2 regions of the Nocardioides sp. Soil777 genome follow, and region 1 is predicted to be linked to the other one. Evidence: predicted binding sites of a transcription regulator. Region 1 holds the regulator's gene; the other holds the start of a gene.
The links. Region 1 encodes LexA, which represses DNA repair genes until DNA is damaged. Its sites were predicted from a motif close to TCGAACANNTGTTCGA; they were not measured.
Positions count from the first base shown of each region.

Region 2: the regulator LexA is predicted to act here: its motif matches at 3,759-3,774, upstream of ruvC (crossover junction endodeoxyribonuclease RuvC).

Region 1 is NZ_LMSN01000015.1:378,854-386,659, reverse strand. Features, by position in the region: gene ASG88_RS12525 (hypothetical protein) at 393-737, shown strand; gene ASG88_RS12520 (Dps family protein) at 810-1,334, opposite strand; gene ASG88_RS12515 (CAP domain-containing protein) at 1,420-2,430, opposite strand; gene ASG88_RS12510 (DUF6318 family protein) at 2,587-3,204, shown strand; gene ASG88_RS12505 (hypothetical protein) at 3,534-4,082, shown strand; gene ASG88_RS12500 (LysM peptidoglycan-binding domain-containing protein) at 4,480-4,851, opposite strand; gene lexA (transcriptional repressor LexA) at 5,181-5,906, shown strand; gene ASG88_RS12490 (phosphatase PAP2 family protein) at 6,018-6,827, shown strand; gene ASG88_RS12485 (ATP-dependent DNA helicase) at 6,898-7,806, opposite strand, start outside.
Region 2 is NZ_LMSN01000021.1:110,678-118,483, forward strand. Features, by position in the region: gene ASG88_RS23405 (SipW-dependent-type signal peptide-containing protein) at 1-117, shown strand, start outside; gene ASG88_RS21920 (signal peptidase I) at 114-1,100, shown strand; gene ASG88_RS21925 (serine hydrolase domain-containing protein) at 1,110-2,240, opposite strand; gene pdxT (pyridoxal 5'-phosphate synthase glutaminase subunit PdxT) at 2,285-2,881, shown strand; gene ASG88_RS21935 (YebC/PmpR family DNA-binding transcriptional regulator) at 2,926-3,696, shown strand; gene ruvC (crossover junction endodeoxyribonuclease RuvC) at 3,813-4,334, shown strand; gene ruvA (Holliday junction branch migration protein RuvA) at 4,331-4,930, shown strand; gene ruvB (Holliday junction branch migration DNA helicase RuvB) at 4,944-6,062, shown strand; gene yajC (preprotein translocase subunit YajC) at 6,168-6,479, shown strand; gene ASG88_RS21960 (adenine phosphoribosyltransferase) at 6,532-7,065, shown strand; gene ASG88_RS21965 (RelA/SpoT family protein) at 7,196-7,806, shown strand, end outside.

The DNA.
Region 1 (7,806 bases):
GCGGGCCTCCCCCCTCGCTCGTCCGGTCGGGTCGTCGGGGCGCGCTGCAGACACCCCTCATGGGGTGTCAACGCCTGTGGACCAGCCGGTGATTCCTGTGGACAAGTAGCCTCTGGCTGTGAGGTCAGCACCCGGTCCCTGTGGACTAGATGTGGAGAACCACAACGGTGTAACTACTAGATGTAGTGGTAACCGTACGTTGGCTCGGGGACATGTGCAAGTGGTTCGAAATGATCATCCGGGGTGTCGCGGGGGGCCTCGGTAAAACCGCAGGTCAGTGCCCTCGAGGGCCTCCAGATCCGGTCCTTGATGGCCCGTTCGGGCGGCGTGTCGGGGGTCATTCCGGGAGTGTTCCGGCCCCACGGCCAGCCGCCATCGGACACAATGCTCCCGTGGCATCTTCGGGGAAGCGGGCAGGGTCGCGGCGTGGCCCTCGCCAGAGCGGCGGGGTCAACAAGACCGCGCTCGCGCTGGCGGTCGGGATCACGCTGTGCGTGGTCGCCTGGGGCTACCTCGTCTACCTGGCCATCGACTTCGGTACGTCGGCCCGCAGCGGCGAGTCCGGGTCCTGGGCGCTCCTGGGGCTGGCCTCGATCGGCGCGATCGCCTGCCTCTTCACCGGGCTGCTGCTGATCGCCCGGCTGATGCGGGCGCTGGGCATCACCGCGCCCCCCGACGAGGAGCCCTCCGATCCCGCTCCCCCGCGTGTCCCGGGCGGACGCAGAGCGGCCCGCTGAGCGGCGTACGACGTGGTGCCGTGCGCGCCCAACGGGCCGGTGCGGTGACGCTCGCGCGTCGGTGCTGCTAGATCACTCGTGCATCGAGCGCGGGATGCTGGCGTTGGCGATGCGGTTCTCGGCGTCGATCATCCAGGCGAGCTGCTCGAGGCGCTCGAGGATGGTGTGGATGATGTCGGCGGACGTGGGATCGGCGGCGTCGACCTCGTCGTGGATGCGGCGGCCGGTGCCGGCGACGGCGTACAGCGCGGCGACGATCGCGTCGACGCAGTCCGCGGTGTCGATCTCGTCGGCGGGGAACTCGCTCAGCGACGTCTTCGCGGCGACGGTGGCGGCGCGGGCGTCGGGGGTGACGTAGACCGCGCGCATGCGCTCGGCGACGACGTCGGAGAACTCGCGCGCGGCGTCGACGACCTCGTCGAGGGCGAGGTGGAGGTCGCGGAAGTTCTTGCCGACGACGTTCCAGTGGGCCTGCTTGCCCTGCAGGTGGAGGTCGGTGAGGTCCACGAGGAGCTGCTGGAGGTGGTCGGCCAGCTGCTGGTCGGCCTGGAACGCCGGGTGGGCGGTGTGCGTGGGGCGGGGGGCGGTCTGGGTCATCGTGAGGTCCTCTCGTCGGGTGCGAGGACTACTCAACCCGCTTTTCTGGAATGGTTCCAGTAAGGGAAGGCTCGCCTCGTCGGGCTCAGCGGGTCCGGAAGAAGCGGACCGTGTACGCCGCGACCTGGCCCGGCACGCCGTCGACGACGATCCCGCTGACCGTCACCCGGGCCGTGCCGACGGGCTTGCCCGGCCACACGCGGGCCGGCATCTCCCAGACGAGGGTCGGCTTGCCGACGCCGTTGTCGGGGGTGCGGAGCTTGATGCCTTTGATGTCTCGCCCTCTGTGGGTGACGTCGACCGTGGCGCTCGAGAAGTCCGTGCTGTCGGTACCGGAGCTGAGCGACCAGCGGCCGCGGGGGTCGAGGCGACTCGGGAACCAGCCCGCCGTCGGCCACGACACCCACTGCGGGTTGGGGGCCGCCTCGTCGAAAGGCGAGCCGAAGAGGTGGGTGACGTTGGCGGTACGGGTGCCGCCGATCCCGACCGCGTCGAGGTAGGGGTAGAGGAGCCAGCGCCGGTGGCCGACGCGGTGGTTGCCGCCGCCCCAATCGTCGAGGTAGGCCTCGATCTTGTCGCTGTTGCTCTCCCGCGACGTGCCCTCGTAGAGGTTGGACTCCCCGGCCGCGTCGTAGCCCGCGCGCGTCCAGCACGGCCAGTCCCGCGGCGGGTAGTGGCTCACCGCGTGCTTGGCGGTCATGATCAGCGCGGCCGCCTGGGCTTCCTTGACCGTGCTGTCGTCCAGGGTGAGCGGGGTCAGGCCGGACATCCGACGGGCGAAGTTGATCGCGTTGAGCTGTCGCTTCGTGGATTCGTTTGCGAGCCGTCCCGGTCGGCACTTCGCGGTGCTGCCGCCGCGCCAGCGCGGCCGGCTCTGCTGCCCACGGACCCACAGGCGCCGGTAGGCCTGCTTGACCGCCGCCTTGCTGCTCGTGTCGATGGACGTGGTTGCTCGGGGGGTGACGGGGCCCGTGACCTCTCCTCCGGGGTGTGCCGGGGGCGGCAGGTCGTCTCCCGTGGCTGCGTTTGCCTGGGCGAGCGGCGCAGCCAGCAGCGGCAGGACGAGGAGGGCGGCGAGCGAGCGGCGTACGCGCATGGTCTGGCCTATCGAGCGATGGGGGTGGCGAGAACGTACTCCCCCGCGGCCCTGCTCGTCGTCCATCGCCGTACGTCGTCGTCCACAGGGCACGAAGCAGGGGTCGATCTCGCGGCGTTCTTGGCTTAGTTTCTGATGCGTCGGCCGCGCTCGGGCATGGATCCGGCGTTCTCGGGAAAGAAGGTCTTCATGAAGCTTGGCCCCGTACGCCGCGCTCTCGCGGCCGCCTGCATCCTGCCGCTCCTGCTTGCCGGCTGCTCCGACGCAGCGCCCACGCCGGAGATTCCCGATCCGACGACCTCGTCGCCCTCGCCGGACGAGACGGAGACGGGTCCGGTGGAGCCGACGCTTCCACCGGAGGCGGAGGGGGACGGGGTGGAGGCAGCGGAAGCGTTCGTTTCGTACTACTTCGACCTGCTGACCTACGCCCAGGCCACGGGTGACACGTCGAAGTTGTCGAACGTGGCGATCGAGGGTTGTGAAACCTGCCAAGGATCCCTCGAGGCCGTCCGTAGGACCTACGAGGCCGGTGGCTCAATCTCCGGGGGAGCGTACGAAGTGACTGCCATTCGAGCTTCGGAGCAGGGCGCCCTCCCGGGCGGGGGCTCCTCATTCGTAGGGCGTGTCAGCGTCGACCACTCCAGGCAGGTCATCAGCGGCAGCAAGGTCGATGGGCTTGACGGCACCTACCCGGCCGGCACCTCCGAGTTCGACTTCGCCGCTGTTATTCAGACCAGCGGCGACTGGCAAATGGCGGATTGGACGCTCCTGTGAACCGCCGCTCTCATTTCCTGCGAGGTCTCGTTGTGGCAGTCGCTGTGACCGCATCGACCATCATGGGCCTGGGTACTGCTACCGCGGGAGACGAGACGGGAACGGGCGCCAACGCGAGTGGTACGGGAGTGGTCATCTTCGGCCAGCAGCAGCAGGAGCCGAACGAGCAAGGTGGGACACAGCAGAGCGTTGCGCAGCCAGTCGACTCCGGCGAGGACGTGAGCCCTACTCGCTGGGTTCTGCAGCCAGCCTGCGACACGGTCAGCGCCTCGGGGTGCATCGCTACGTACATCTGCGAGGACGGCTCGCCCGCTGCGACGTGGTTCCAGTTGGCGGAGAACGGGGATGTCATCGATCAGTACACCCAGTGCCCGGGGGATCCCGAGCCCGCGGAGACCACCCCGACACAGACCGTCGACATCCCCGCTGAGGTCCTGAACGCCTTCAAGCGGGTCGCGCTCCCCCAGTCCACGATCAACGTGCAGCCTCCCGGCGGCGAGACACTGGTCAACCTCCCGACGATCCTGTCCACGAGCGCGGAGAGGCACCAGATCCCGGTTCGCCTCGAGCGGGTCAACGTCGACGTGCTGCTCGAGGTGTGGCCCAGCCGGTTCGTGTGGCACCACGGGGACGACACCAGCCAGGAGACCGCCGAACCGGGCAAGGCGTGGACCGAGGGCGCCGACGTGGGCGACCTGATCACCCACACCTACGCCAAGACGTCCGAGGGACTCGATCTGAGCGTGGACACGACCTGGTCCGCCCAGTTCAGGGTCGTGGGCCAGCCCAACTGGCGACCGGTCGACGGCACCGTGACCATCGACGGCACACCCGTCACCGTTGCCGTCCTCGATGCCAAGCCGCAACTCGTCCGCTGATGCGGGCGCCGGGATGATGGCGGCCCACGAGACCCACCGGGTGGACCACGTGGGCCGCTATGTCCGAGCGACCCGGCGGGGGCATCCGGACGACCCGCGCGCCGACTGCGACCTGCGGTCGTGGGTACCGCAGGTCGTACTCCGCGGCGGGAGTCTCGAGAGGTTCCGCCGACTGGGACCTGCGGTCGTGGGTACCGCAGGTCGTACTCCGCGGCGGGGGCTTCGAGAGGGGTCCGAGAGCGGACTACGAACGGAGTCACTGGGGACTAGCTCGTAACCGCCGCGAGCACCGTGAACACGCCCCGAAATGCCGCAAGGGGCGGGCCCGATGGGCCCGCCCCTTGTCTTCCCCGGTCCCGCCAGCCGGGGTCGAGTCGGCTGGCGGAGAACTAGAAGGTCAGTCGTCGCTGACCGGCACGCGGAGCTTCTGCCCCGCGGAGAGCGCGACGGTGTCGAGCGCGTTGAGGCGCTCGATCTCGCGCATGGTCGTGCGGACGTCACCGGAGTCGGTGAGGTCGGAAGCGATGCTCCAGAGGCTCTGGCCGGGCTCGACCATCACGATCTCGGTGGCCGGAGTCTGGCCGGCCTCGTTGGTGCCGACGGCGACGGAGCCGAGGAAGAAGCCGGCCATGAGGACCAGGGCCAACGACGCCATGAGGACGACGACACGGCCCCTCCGCGTCAGCCGCACTGCAGACCGCGACGACGTGCGGGCGGTCCGCGAGCTGCGGGTCGGGGCAAAGGCGGGCGAGACGGTGATGGTGCTCATGTTGGCCTCCAGGGGAAGAGTCAGCCGGTGGGTGGTGTCGATCGGTTGATCTGGGATCTGTCTAGAGGAAGCCACCGACAACGCCGCCGAGACTGCCGGTGACTTCGTCCGTGGATCGCTCAGGTGTTCGATCGAGCACGTGTTCGACAGTAGAGCGTGTGTTCGAACGACGCAAGGGTCTGGACGAACATTTGTTCGACGTGTCGCAATCGAGTTCCACACGACACGCGGTTCGAACAAATGTTTGAAGTCGAGTCCGCGACAGGACTACGGTTGGCGTCAACGCAGCACGGACAGGCCCAGCAGCAGGACCGCTCAGGAGGAACCCCATGGCCAGCAAGGACCGCAAGGGCAAGGTCGTCGAGATGCCCGACGGCCCCCCGGACGCGACCGGACTCACCCCGCGTCAGCAGCGCGTCCTCGCCACCATCAAGGAGGCCATCGAGACGCGGGGCTACCCGCCGAGCATGCGTGAGATCGGCGCGGCCGTCGGGCTGACCAGCTCCTCGAGCGTGGCCCACCAGCTCAAGGTGCTGGAGGAGAAGGGCTTCCTCAAGCGTGACCCCAACCGGCCGCGCGCGATCGAGGTGTTCCTCCCCGAACTCATGGCCGCCCGCCGCTCCATCTCCAGCGCCGACGAGACCAGCATCGACGAGACCGACATCGGCAACACGGCTCCCCCGGCGACGTACGTCCCGATGGTCGGCCGCATCGCCGCCGGTGGACCGATCCTGGCCGAGGAGCAGATCACCGAGGTCTTCCCGCTGCCCAAGTCGCTGGTCGGCGAGGGCACCCTGTTCCTGCTCGAGGTGTCCGGCGACTCGATGATCGACGCGGCCATCTGCGACGGCGACTACGTCGTGATCCGCCAGGAGCAGACGGCGTCCAACGGCGAGATCGTCGCCGCGATGATCGACGGCGAGGCGACCGTCAAGACGTTCCAGCGCAAGGACGGCCACGTGTGGCTGCTCCCCCACAACGACGCCTACGACCCCATCGACGGCACCCACGCCACGATCCTCGGCAAGGTCACCGCGGTCCTGCGCCGTATGTGACCCACCCCGGCCTCCGGGCCGGTAGACCCCGGGATCCCCTGACACCCGTGTCGGGGGAACCGCGGGGAAAATCCCGATGCGCCCGGGCGCCTCGCCGCGAACACTGGCCGGGTGGCCTCTCTCGTCGCTCCCGCAGTCCGGACCCGTACGGCGCGCACCACCCCGCCGGTCCGTCGGCCCGGCCTGCGCGAGCTCGGGGTCCTCGCGCTCGTCTACATGGGGTACGCCGTCAGCCGGGTGCTGGCGGACGACTCACTGGCCCCGGCGATCACCCGGGCCGCCCGCATCCTCGACCTCGAGCGGACCCTGCACCTCGACGTCGAGGCCGGCCTCAACCGGTGGTTCCTCGAGCACGACACGGTCGGGGTGGTGGCGTCGTTCCACTACGCGAGCGCCCACTACCTGCTGACCCTGGTGGTCGTCGTCTGGCTCTACGTCCGGCACCGGGCGGCGTACGGACCGGCGCGGCTCGCGCTGGTCGGTGCCACCGGGGTGGCGCTGCTCGCCTACCTGGCCATGCCGACCGCACCCCCGCGGCTGATGGACGGCTGGACCGACCTGCTCGCCGTGCACTCGGCCGCGGGCTGGTGGGGCGGCGAGGCGTCGGCCCCCCAAGGGCTGGGCTGGCTGACCAACCAGCTGGCCGCGTTCCCGAGCATGCATGCCGGGTGGGCGCTGTGGGTCGCCCTCGCGGTCAGCCACGTCACCCGGCGACGGGCCGTCGCGGCGCTTGCCTGGGCCCACGCGCTGATCACGGCCGTGGTGGTCGTCGGGACGGGCAATCACTGGGTCCTCGACGTGGTGGCCGGCTGGGCGGTCGTGCTCATCGCCTGGCGGACCGTCGGCCCGCAGCGGGCGTACGACGAGGCTGCCGGCAGCGACGTGGGCGCTCCCTCGTCACACCTGGCCGACCGGCACTGAGAAGGTGTGGCCTGCTCACCGCCCCCGGCGAGGCGCGAGGCAGCAGGCACCAAGAAGCGGGACCCAGCCCTCAGCCCGACGCGAGCCGCGCGAGCGCCTTCCGCACGAGCGCCGGGTCGGTGGTGGTCCACATCGGCGGCAGCGATGCCTTGAGGAAGCCGCCGTAGCGCGCGGTGGCCAGCCGGGGGTCGAGGACGGCGACGACGCCGCGGTCCGTGGTGGTGCGGATCAGCCGCCCGGCCCCCTGCGCCAACAGCAGCGCGGCGTGGGTGGCCGCGACCTGCATGAAGCCGTTGCCGCCGGCCTTGTCGGCCGCCCGCTGGCGCGCGGACATCAGCGGGTCGTCGGGGCGCGGGAAGGGGATGCGGTCGATGATCACCAGCTGGCAGGTGTCGCCCGGCACGTCGAGGCCCTGCCACAGCGACAGGGTGCCGAAGAGGATCGTGTGCGGGTCCTCGACGAACTGCTTGGCCAGCTCGGGGAGCTGGGCGTCGCCCTGGGCCAACGTGGTGAGGTGCGGCAGCGCGGTGCGGACGTGCTCGGCCGCGGCCTCGGCGGCCCGCCGCGAGGAGAAGAGCCCCAGGGTGCGCCCGTCGGCCGCGTCGACCAGCTCGCAGATCTCGTCGAGCTGGCTCTTGACCAGTCCGTCGCGACCGGGCGGCGGGAGGTGGCGGGCGACGTACAGGATGGCCTGCTGGCCGTAGTCGAACGGCGACCCCACGTCGATGCCGCGCCACGGGAGCACCCCGTCGGCGGTGTCGGCCGGGGCCGCAAGACCGTCCTCGACCCGCTCGGTCGGCTTCAGCCCGATCGAGGAGGCCACGGCGTTGAAGTCTCCACCGAGCATCAGGGTGGCGCTGGTGAACACCACCGTCTTGTCGGACAGCAGCTTGTCGCGCATCTGCCCCCACACCTGCAGCGGCGCCACGTGCAGCCGCGGCGGGATGCGGGTCGACATGTTGGGCGGCGGCTCGCTGAG
Region 2 (7,806 bases), on a different contig from region 1:
GGGGCGAGCCAGAAGATCTGCATCCAGGCCACCCTCGCCCCGTCCGCTCCCGCGAGCGGCTCGTCCACGATCACGGTCACCTTCCGTGCGGTTCAGAAGGACCCCCAGACGCCATGACCGACACGTCCTCCACCGTCGACCCCGCGACCACGTACGGCCTTCCCATCGAGCTCCCCACCACGCCCACGACGTCGTACCCCCGCCGGCTCGGCGGCCTCGCCCTGACGGTCGCCGCCGTCGCCGGTGCGCTGTCGCTCGCGGTGGCGCTGCTCTTCGCCGTCACGGGCGTGACACCGCTGGTGTTCCAGTCGGGCTCGATGAGCCCCGCGATCTCCACCGGCTCCCTGGCGCTCGCCCGGACCGTGGACGCGGAGGACCTCACGGTGGGCGACGTCGTCTCCGTCCGGGACGCCGCAGGGACCCGGGTCACCCACCGCGTCGCCAGCATCGCCGACGACGGGGCGCTCACGCTCAAGGGCGACGCCAACCTCAGCGCGGACGCGGAGACCTACCGCGTCGACACGGTGGACAGGGTGTTCGTCTCGGTGCCTCGTGCGGGAGCGGTCCTGTCGGCACTGACGGGCCCCGCGGGCCGCGGACTGGCCGCGGGCCTGGTGCTGGCCGTGCTGCTGGTGGTGCTGTCGCTGCGCGCCGGGACTCGTCCGGAGAAGGTGGAACGGGTCGCGGTGCTCGGCGCGCTGGTCGTGGTCCTGGGCGTGGGAGTCGGGCTGGCCCGCGTGCCGGAGGGCACCTCGGCCTTCTGGACCGACAGCGTGGCGGGCACCAGCAGGATCACCGTGGCGGCTCCAGCCGTGCCCGAGAAGCCCGTGCCCACCTCGTGCACCCGTACGGGTAACTCGATCAGGCTCACGTGGACGTCGACGTCGAGTCCTCAGAGCTTCCAGATCAGGCACACAAACCCCACGGCCGAGCCCACGGTCGCCGGGACCTTGCGCGCGGCCACCACGCAGAACGCCAACTTCAACAACTCGGTCGGGGAGGTGTGGGTGGTCGCGCTGTCGAACGGGCTCGAGTCGGAGTCCGCCCACTACCGCTTCAGCGGCAACGGCAGCGGCGCAACCTGCGTCCCGGTGGGTTGACCCCCTCCGTCAGCGGAGCGCGGTCGTGACCACCTCGGCCGCGTCCGCGAAGCCGTAGCCCGCACCGCCCGACAGGTCCGGCCGCCCCAGCCGCACCACCACGGTCCGGGACCGCGGGTCGACCAGCAGCACCTGGCCGCCGAGACCGATCGCGGCGTACGTCGACGACGGTGCCCCCGGCGCGAGCTGGCCGCTGACCGGGGTGAGCGGCTGGCCGTTCGCGTCCACCGCGTCCGTTGCGCCGCGGAGCGGGCCGGGACGGTTGAGCCACCACAGGAAGCCGTACGCCGCGTTGTGCACGGTCGAGGATGCGCCGACCGACTTCCGCACCCAGTCGCGGGTGACGATCCGCTTCCCGTCCACGATGCCTCGATCGAGGTAGAGCGTGCCGAACCTGGCCAGGTCCAGGCAGGTGGTCTGGAGGCCGAAGAAGACGGTGGTCGACCGTCCGCTCGCGTCGCGGACCATCCGGGTGTGGGTCATGCCCAGCGGCGCGAACAGCCGTCGCGCGGCGAACCGGTCGACGGGCGTGCCCGTCGCCCGTCGGAGCACCGCGTCGAGCACCTGGATGGCCGCGTTGTTGTAGGCCCACGCGCTGCCCGGGGCGTGCTGTTGGGTCAGCCCGACGGCGTACGCCGTGCGGTTGCGGGCCTGCACCAGGGCGCCGTAGTCGGAGTCGAAGGACCAGAAGCGACCGCTGTCGTTGGACAGCAGGTGACGCACCGTGACGGTGGCCGAGGGGGTCCCGCGCCACTGCGGGACGTAGCGCGACACGCGGTCGCCGAGGCGCAGCGACCCGTCCCGGACCGCGATGCCGACGAGCGCGCTTGTGACGGACTTGGTGACGGAGAAGACCTCGCGCGGCGTGGTCCGTCTCGTGCCCCAGTTCCAGTCGCGGGCGAGGCGGCCCTTGCGGACGACGGCGTAGCAGGTCGAGTCCGCCTGCTTCGCCTCGGCGGCCAGGGCCTCGAGACGGGCGGGCCGCAGCCCGAGGGCCGCGGGGCTGGCGGTGGGCCAGCCGTCGATCGTCGCCCGCGGGGGCGGCGCGGGGGCAGGCACCGTGCCGGCCGGCGTCGCGCCGAGGACGAGCAGCGCGGACAGCAACGGGGTGGCGAGCGCCGCGGTGCGGAGGGACCTCATGGGGCCCGAGGATACGGCCGGAGCAGTCCGTAGGATCCTCGCTCGTGACCCAGACCATCGGCGTCCTCGCGCTGCAGGGCGACGTGCGCGAGCACCTGCGCGCCCTCGCCTCCTGCGGCGTGGACGCGATCGCCGTACGCCGCCCTGCCGAGCTCGCCGCCGTCGACGGCCTGGTCCTGCCGGGCGGTGAGTCGACCACGATGGTCAAGCTGGCCCGGATCTTCGACCTGCTCGAGCCGCTGCGGGAGCGGGTGAAGGACGGGCTGCCGGCCTTCGGTACCTGTGCCGGGATGATCCTGCTCGCCGACCGGGTCGAGGACGGTGCGCCCGGCCAGGAGACGGTCGGCGGCCTCGACATCACCGTGCGACGCAACGCCTTCGGGCGACAGGTCGACTCCTTCGAGGAGGACCTCCACGTCGAGGGACTCGACGACCCCGTGCACGCCGTCTTCATCCGCGCCCCGTGGGTCGAGGAGGTCGGTCCGGGCGTCGAGACACTGGCGCGCGTCGCGGCAGGACCGGCCGCCGGTAGGATCGTCGGCGTTCGCCAGGGTCACCTGATGGCGACCTCCTTCCATCCGGAGGTCGGCGGGGACACCCGGATCCACCAGATGTTCGTGGACCTCGTGCGCAGGGGCTGACCGAGCGGACCACGCCGTACTGCACCGGAGAAGAAGAGGGACCCATGTCTGGCCACTCCAAGTGGGCGACCACGAAGCACAAGAAGGCCGCGATCGACGCCAAGCGCGGCAAGCTGTTCGCCAAGCTCATCAAGAACATCGAGGTGGCGGCCAAGCAGGGCGGCGGTGACCCCTCCGGCAACCCGACGCTCTTCGACGCGATCCAGAAGGCGAAGAAGAGCTCGGTCCCCAACGACAACATCGACCGCGCCGTCAAGCGCGGCTCGGGGGCCGAGGCCGGCGCTGCCGACTACCAGACGATCATGTACGAGGTCTACGGCCCGCAGGGCGTCGCGCTGCTCGTCGAGTGCCTCACCGACAACCGCAACCGCGCGGCCATGGAGGTCCGCACCGCGGTGACCCGCAACGGCGGCACGCTGGCCGACCCGGGCTCGGTGTCGAGGCTCTTCACGCGCAAGGGCGTCGTCGTGGTGCCCAAGACGCAGGAGACCCGGGAGGTCTCCGAGGACGACGTCCTCGAGGCGACGCTCGACGCGGGCGCCGAGGAGGTCAACGACCTCGACGAGGTGTTCCAGGTGCAGTCCGAGGCCACCGACGTCGTCGAGGTCCGCACGGCCCTGCAGGCCGCCGGCATCGACTACGACTCCGCCGACGTCGAGTTCGTGGCGAGCATGGAGATCCCGGTCGCCGACAGCGACTCGGCCGGCAAGGTCTTCCGCCTCGTCGACGCGCTCGAGGACCTCGACGACGTGCAGAACGTCTTCACCAACGTCGACGTCCCCGACGAGGTGCTCGCCCAGCTCGAGGACGCTTGACGGACCCGTCCGCCGCGCGTGTCGTACGCCGACTCCGCCGCGCCGCTTGTTAGCGTGCTCGTGCGAACAGATGTTCGGACGACGGACCTGACGACGGTGAGGAGGTGGGTGGTGCCATGCGCGTGCTCGGCATCGACCCCGGCCTCACCCGCTGCGGCGTCGGCGTGGTCGAGGGCTCGCTCGGACGCCCGCTGACCCTCGTCGACGTCAACGTGCTCCGCACCAGCGCCGGCATCCCGGTCGCCGAGCGTCTGGTGACGATCGAGAAGGGCCTCGACGCCTGGCTCGACGAGTTCCAGCCGGACGCCGTGGCGGTGGAGCGGATCTTCGCCCGCTCCGACTCCAGCACCATCATGGGCACGGCCCAGGCCAGCGGCATCGCCCTCGTGGTCGCCGCCCGCCGCGGGCTCCCCGTCGCCATGCACACCCCGAGCGAGGTCAAGGCCGCCGTGTCCGGCAGCGGACGCGCCGACAAGGCCCAGGTGACCGCCATGGTGACGCGCATCCTGCGGCTCGACGCGCCGCCCAGGCCGGCCGACGCCGCCGACGCCCTCGCCCTGGCCATCACCCACATCTGGCGCGGCAGCGCCCAGGCACGCATCGACGCCGCGCTGGCCGCGGCCGGGAGGAAGCAGTGATCGCATTCGTCCGGGGCGAGGTCGCCGCCGTCACGCTCACCAGCGCCGTCCTCGAGGTCGGCGGGGTCGGGCTCGAGCTCATGTGCACGCCCGGCACGCTCGCGACCCTGCGCGTCGGCCGCGAGGCGATGCTGCCCACCAGCATGGTGGTCCGCGAGGACTCGCTGACCGTGTTCGGCTTCCTCGACGAGGACGAGAAGCAGGCCTTCGAGCTCGTCCAGACCGCATCGGGCGTGGGTCCCAAGCTCGCCCAGGCGATGCTCGCCGTGCTCTCGCCCGACGACCTGCGGGTCGCGGTCGCGGCCGAGGACGTCAAGACCCTCACCCGGGTGCCCGGCATCGGGCAGAAGGGCGCCCAGCGCATCATCCTCGAGCTCCGCGACCGCATCGGCTCCCCGGTCGGCTCCGGCAGCCGTACGTCGCCCGCGGCCGCGGCGGCGCCGTGGCGCGACCAGGTCCAGCAAGGGCTCGTGGGCCTGGGCTGGTCGGCCAAGGAGGCCGACAAGGCCATCGAGGCCGTCTCCGGCGACGCCGGACCGACCCCGGACGTGCCCGCCCTGCTGCGCGCCGCGCTCCGCACGCTGAGCAAGGCCTGAGGGGACGCGTCCGATGCCGATCGACTGGGACGACACGGGGCTGGACGACGGCGACCTGGACCTCGCCGGAGCCGAGCTGACCCCGGCCGAGGCCGCGCACTTCCGCAGGCTGACCGACGCGGAGGCCGACGGCGACGAGCGTGCCGTCGAGGCCGCCCTGCGTCCCCGCAGCCTGGACGAGGTGGTCGGCCAGACCCGCGTCCGCGACCAGCTCGGCCTGGTGCTCGAGGCCGCGCGTCGGCGTGGCAAGGCCCCCGACCACGTGCTGCTGTCCGGTCCGCCCGGCCTGGGCAAGACGACGCTGGCGATGATCATCGCGGGGGAGATGTCCTCCCCGCTGCGCCTCACCAGTGGTCCGGCGATCACCCACGCCGGGGACCTGGCCGCGATCCTGTCCGGGCTCAACGAGGGCGACGTCCTCTTCGTCGACGAGATCCACCGGATGTCGCGTCCCGCCGAGGAGATGCTCTACATGGCGATGGAGGACTTCCGGGTCGACGTCGTCATCGGCAAGGGGCCCGGGGCCACCGCGATCCCGCTGGAGATCCCGCCCTTCACCCTGGTCGGGGCCACCACCCGGGCCGGCCTGCTGCCCGGTCCGCTGCGCGACCGCTTCGGCTTCACGGCCCACCTCGAGTTCTACGAGCCGCACGAGCTCGACCTCATCGTCCACCGCTCCGCCGGCCTGCTCGGGGTCGAGCTGACAGCCGAGGGGTCCTCCGAGATCGCCTCCCGGTCGCGCGGCACCCCCCGCATCGCCAACCGGCTGCTTCGCCGCGTCCGCGACTTCGCCCAGGTGCGCGCCGACGGCATCGTGACGCTGCCCGTGTCCCGCTCCGCGCTCGAGCTCTACGAGGTGGACGAGTCCGGCCTCGACCGCCTCGACCGAGCGGTCCTCGACGTGCTGTGCCGCCGCTTCGGCGGTGGGCCCGTGGGGGTCGCCACCCTGGCCGTCGCCGTGGGGGAGGAGCGCGAGACCGTCGAGGAGGTCGCCGAGCCCTTCCTCGTGCGGTCGGGGCTGCTCGCCCGCACCCCCCGTGGGCGGGTCGCGACCCGCGCCGCGTGGCACCACCTCGGCCTCTCGATGCCCGCCGGGGCCGGCATCGAGGGTTCGCTGTTCGACGACGTGTGACCCGGCTCGCGCCGGCCACGTACACTCCACCGTTGGTCCCTCCCGAGCGCGTCTGAGGCTCGTGGGGACCGTCGTCTCACTCCCTGACTCGCGAGGTACTCGACCGTGACGGAGCTCGTCTCCTTCCTGCCCCTGGTGGCCATTGCCCTGCTCTTCTGGCTGATGGTGGTGCGACCCGCCTCCCGCCGCCAGAAGGAGCTCGCCCGCCTCCAGTCCTCCCTGGAGCCCGGCCAGCGCGTGATGCTGTCCTCCGGCATGTTCGGCACCATCACCTCGGTGGTCGACGACCGCGTCAAGGTCGAGATCGCTCCGGGCGTCGTGGTCGAGGTCGTCCGCCCGGCCATCGGCTCCGTCGTACCCGTCGAGGAGGAGGAGCCCGGGAGCACGCCCGGGACGCACTCCGACCCGGAGGCCTGAGGTGGCCCCTCGGCCCCGGTCCGGGCCGGTCGTCAGCGATCCCACCGGGGACCTGGCCAGGGCCCACCTGGACCGCCTGATCATCGACGTGCCCGACTATCCGGAGGCGGGGGTCGTCTTCAAGGACATCACGCCGCTGCTGGCCGACCACGTGGCCTTCGGGTCGGTCGTGGGTGCACTGGCGCAGGCCGGCAGGGACGCCTCGGGCGCCACGGTCGTGGACAAGGTCCTGGGCATGGAGGCGCGCGGCTTCATCCTGGCCGCCCCGGTCGCGCTCGAGCTCGGTGCGGGTTTCGTCCCCGTCCGCAAGGCCGGCAAGCTCCCGCGTGCGACGCACTCGATCTCCTACTCGCTGGAGTACGGCGAGGCGACGCTCGAGGTGCACCGTGACGGCATCTCGCCCGGTGACCGGGTCCTCCTCGTCGACGACGTGCTGGCCACCGGTGGCACCGTGGCGGCCACCCGCGAGCTCGTCGAGAGGTGCGGCGGCACGTGCGTCGGCGTGGCCGTCCTGATGGAGCTGAGCTTCCTCCCGGGCCGCGCCGCGGTCGACGGGCTGCCGCTGCGCGCCCTGATGACGGTCTGACCTCGCGCTGACCTCGGGAGTCCGCCCCACCGACGCTCGGGGTCGTCACTAGACTGGGTGAATGGCTGAGGAGACCACGACACCGGTGCCGCGGGAGCGGTCCGCCGACGTGCCCGTCTCCGCCCGCAGCATGCGTGCCCGGCTGGCCCGGATCGGGGCCAAGGCGCCCACCGGCAACCCGGTCCTCGAGCCGCTCTTCCGCGCGGTGCGCGCCAACCACCCCAAGGCCGACCTGGCCCTGCTGGAGCGTGCCTACGGCATCGCCGAGCAGATGCACGGCACCCAGATGCGCAAGAGCGGTGACCCCTACATCACCCACCCGCTCGCGGTGACGACGATCCTCGCGGACATCGGCATGACCGAGCCGACCCTGGTGGCGTCGCTGCTGCACGACACGGTCGAGGACACGCCGTACACCCTCGACCAGCTGCGCGCCGACTTCGGTGACGAGGTCGCGGTCCTCGTCGACGGCGTGACCAAGCTCGACAAGGTCCAGTACGGCGACTCGGCCCAGGCCGAGACGATCCGCAAGATGATCGTGGCGATGTCGCGCGACATCCGGGTGCTCGTCATCAAGCTCGCCGACCGGCTCCACAACATGCGCACGCTGCGCTACCTCAAGGCCGAGACGCAGGAGCGCAAGGCCCGCGAGACCCTCGACATCTACGCACCGCTCGCGCACCGCCTCGGCATGAACACTCTCAAGTGGGAGCTCGAGGACCTCGCCTTCGCCACGCTGCA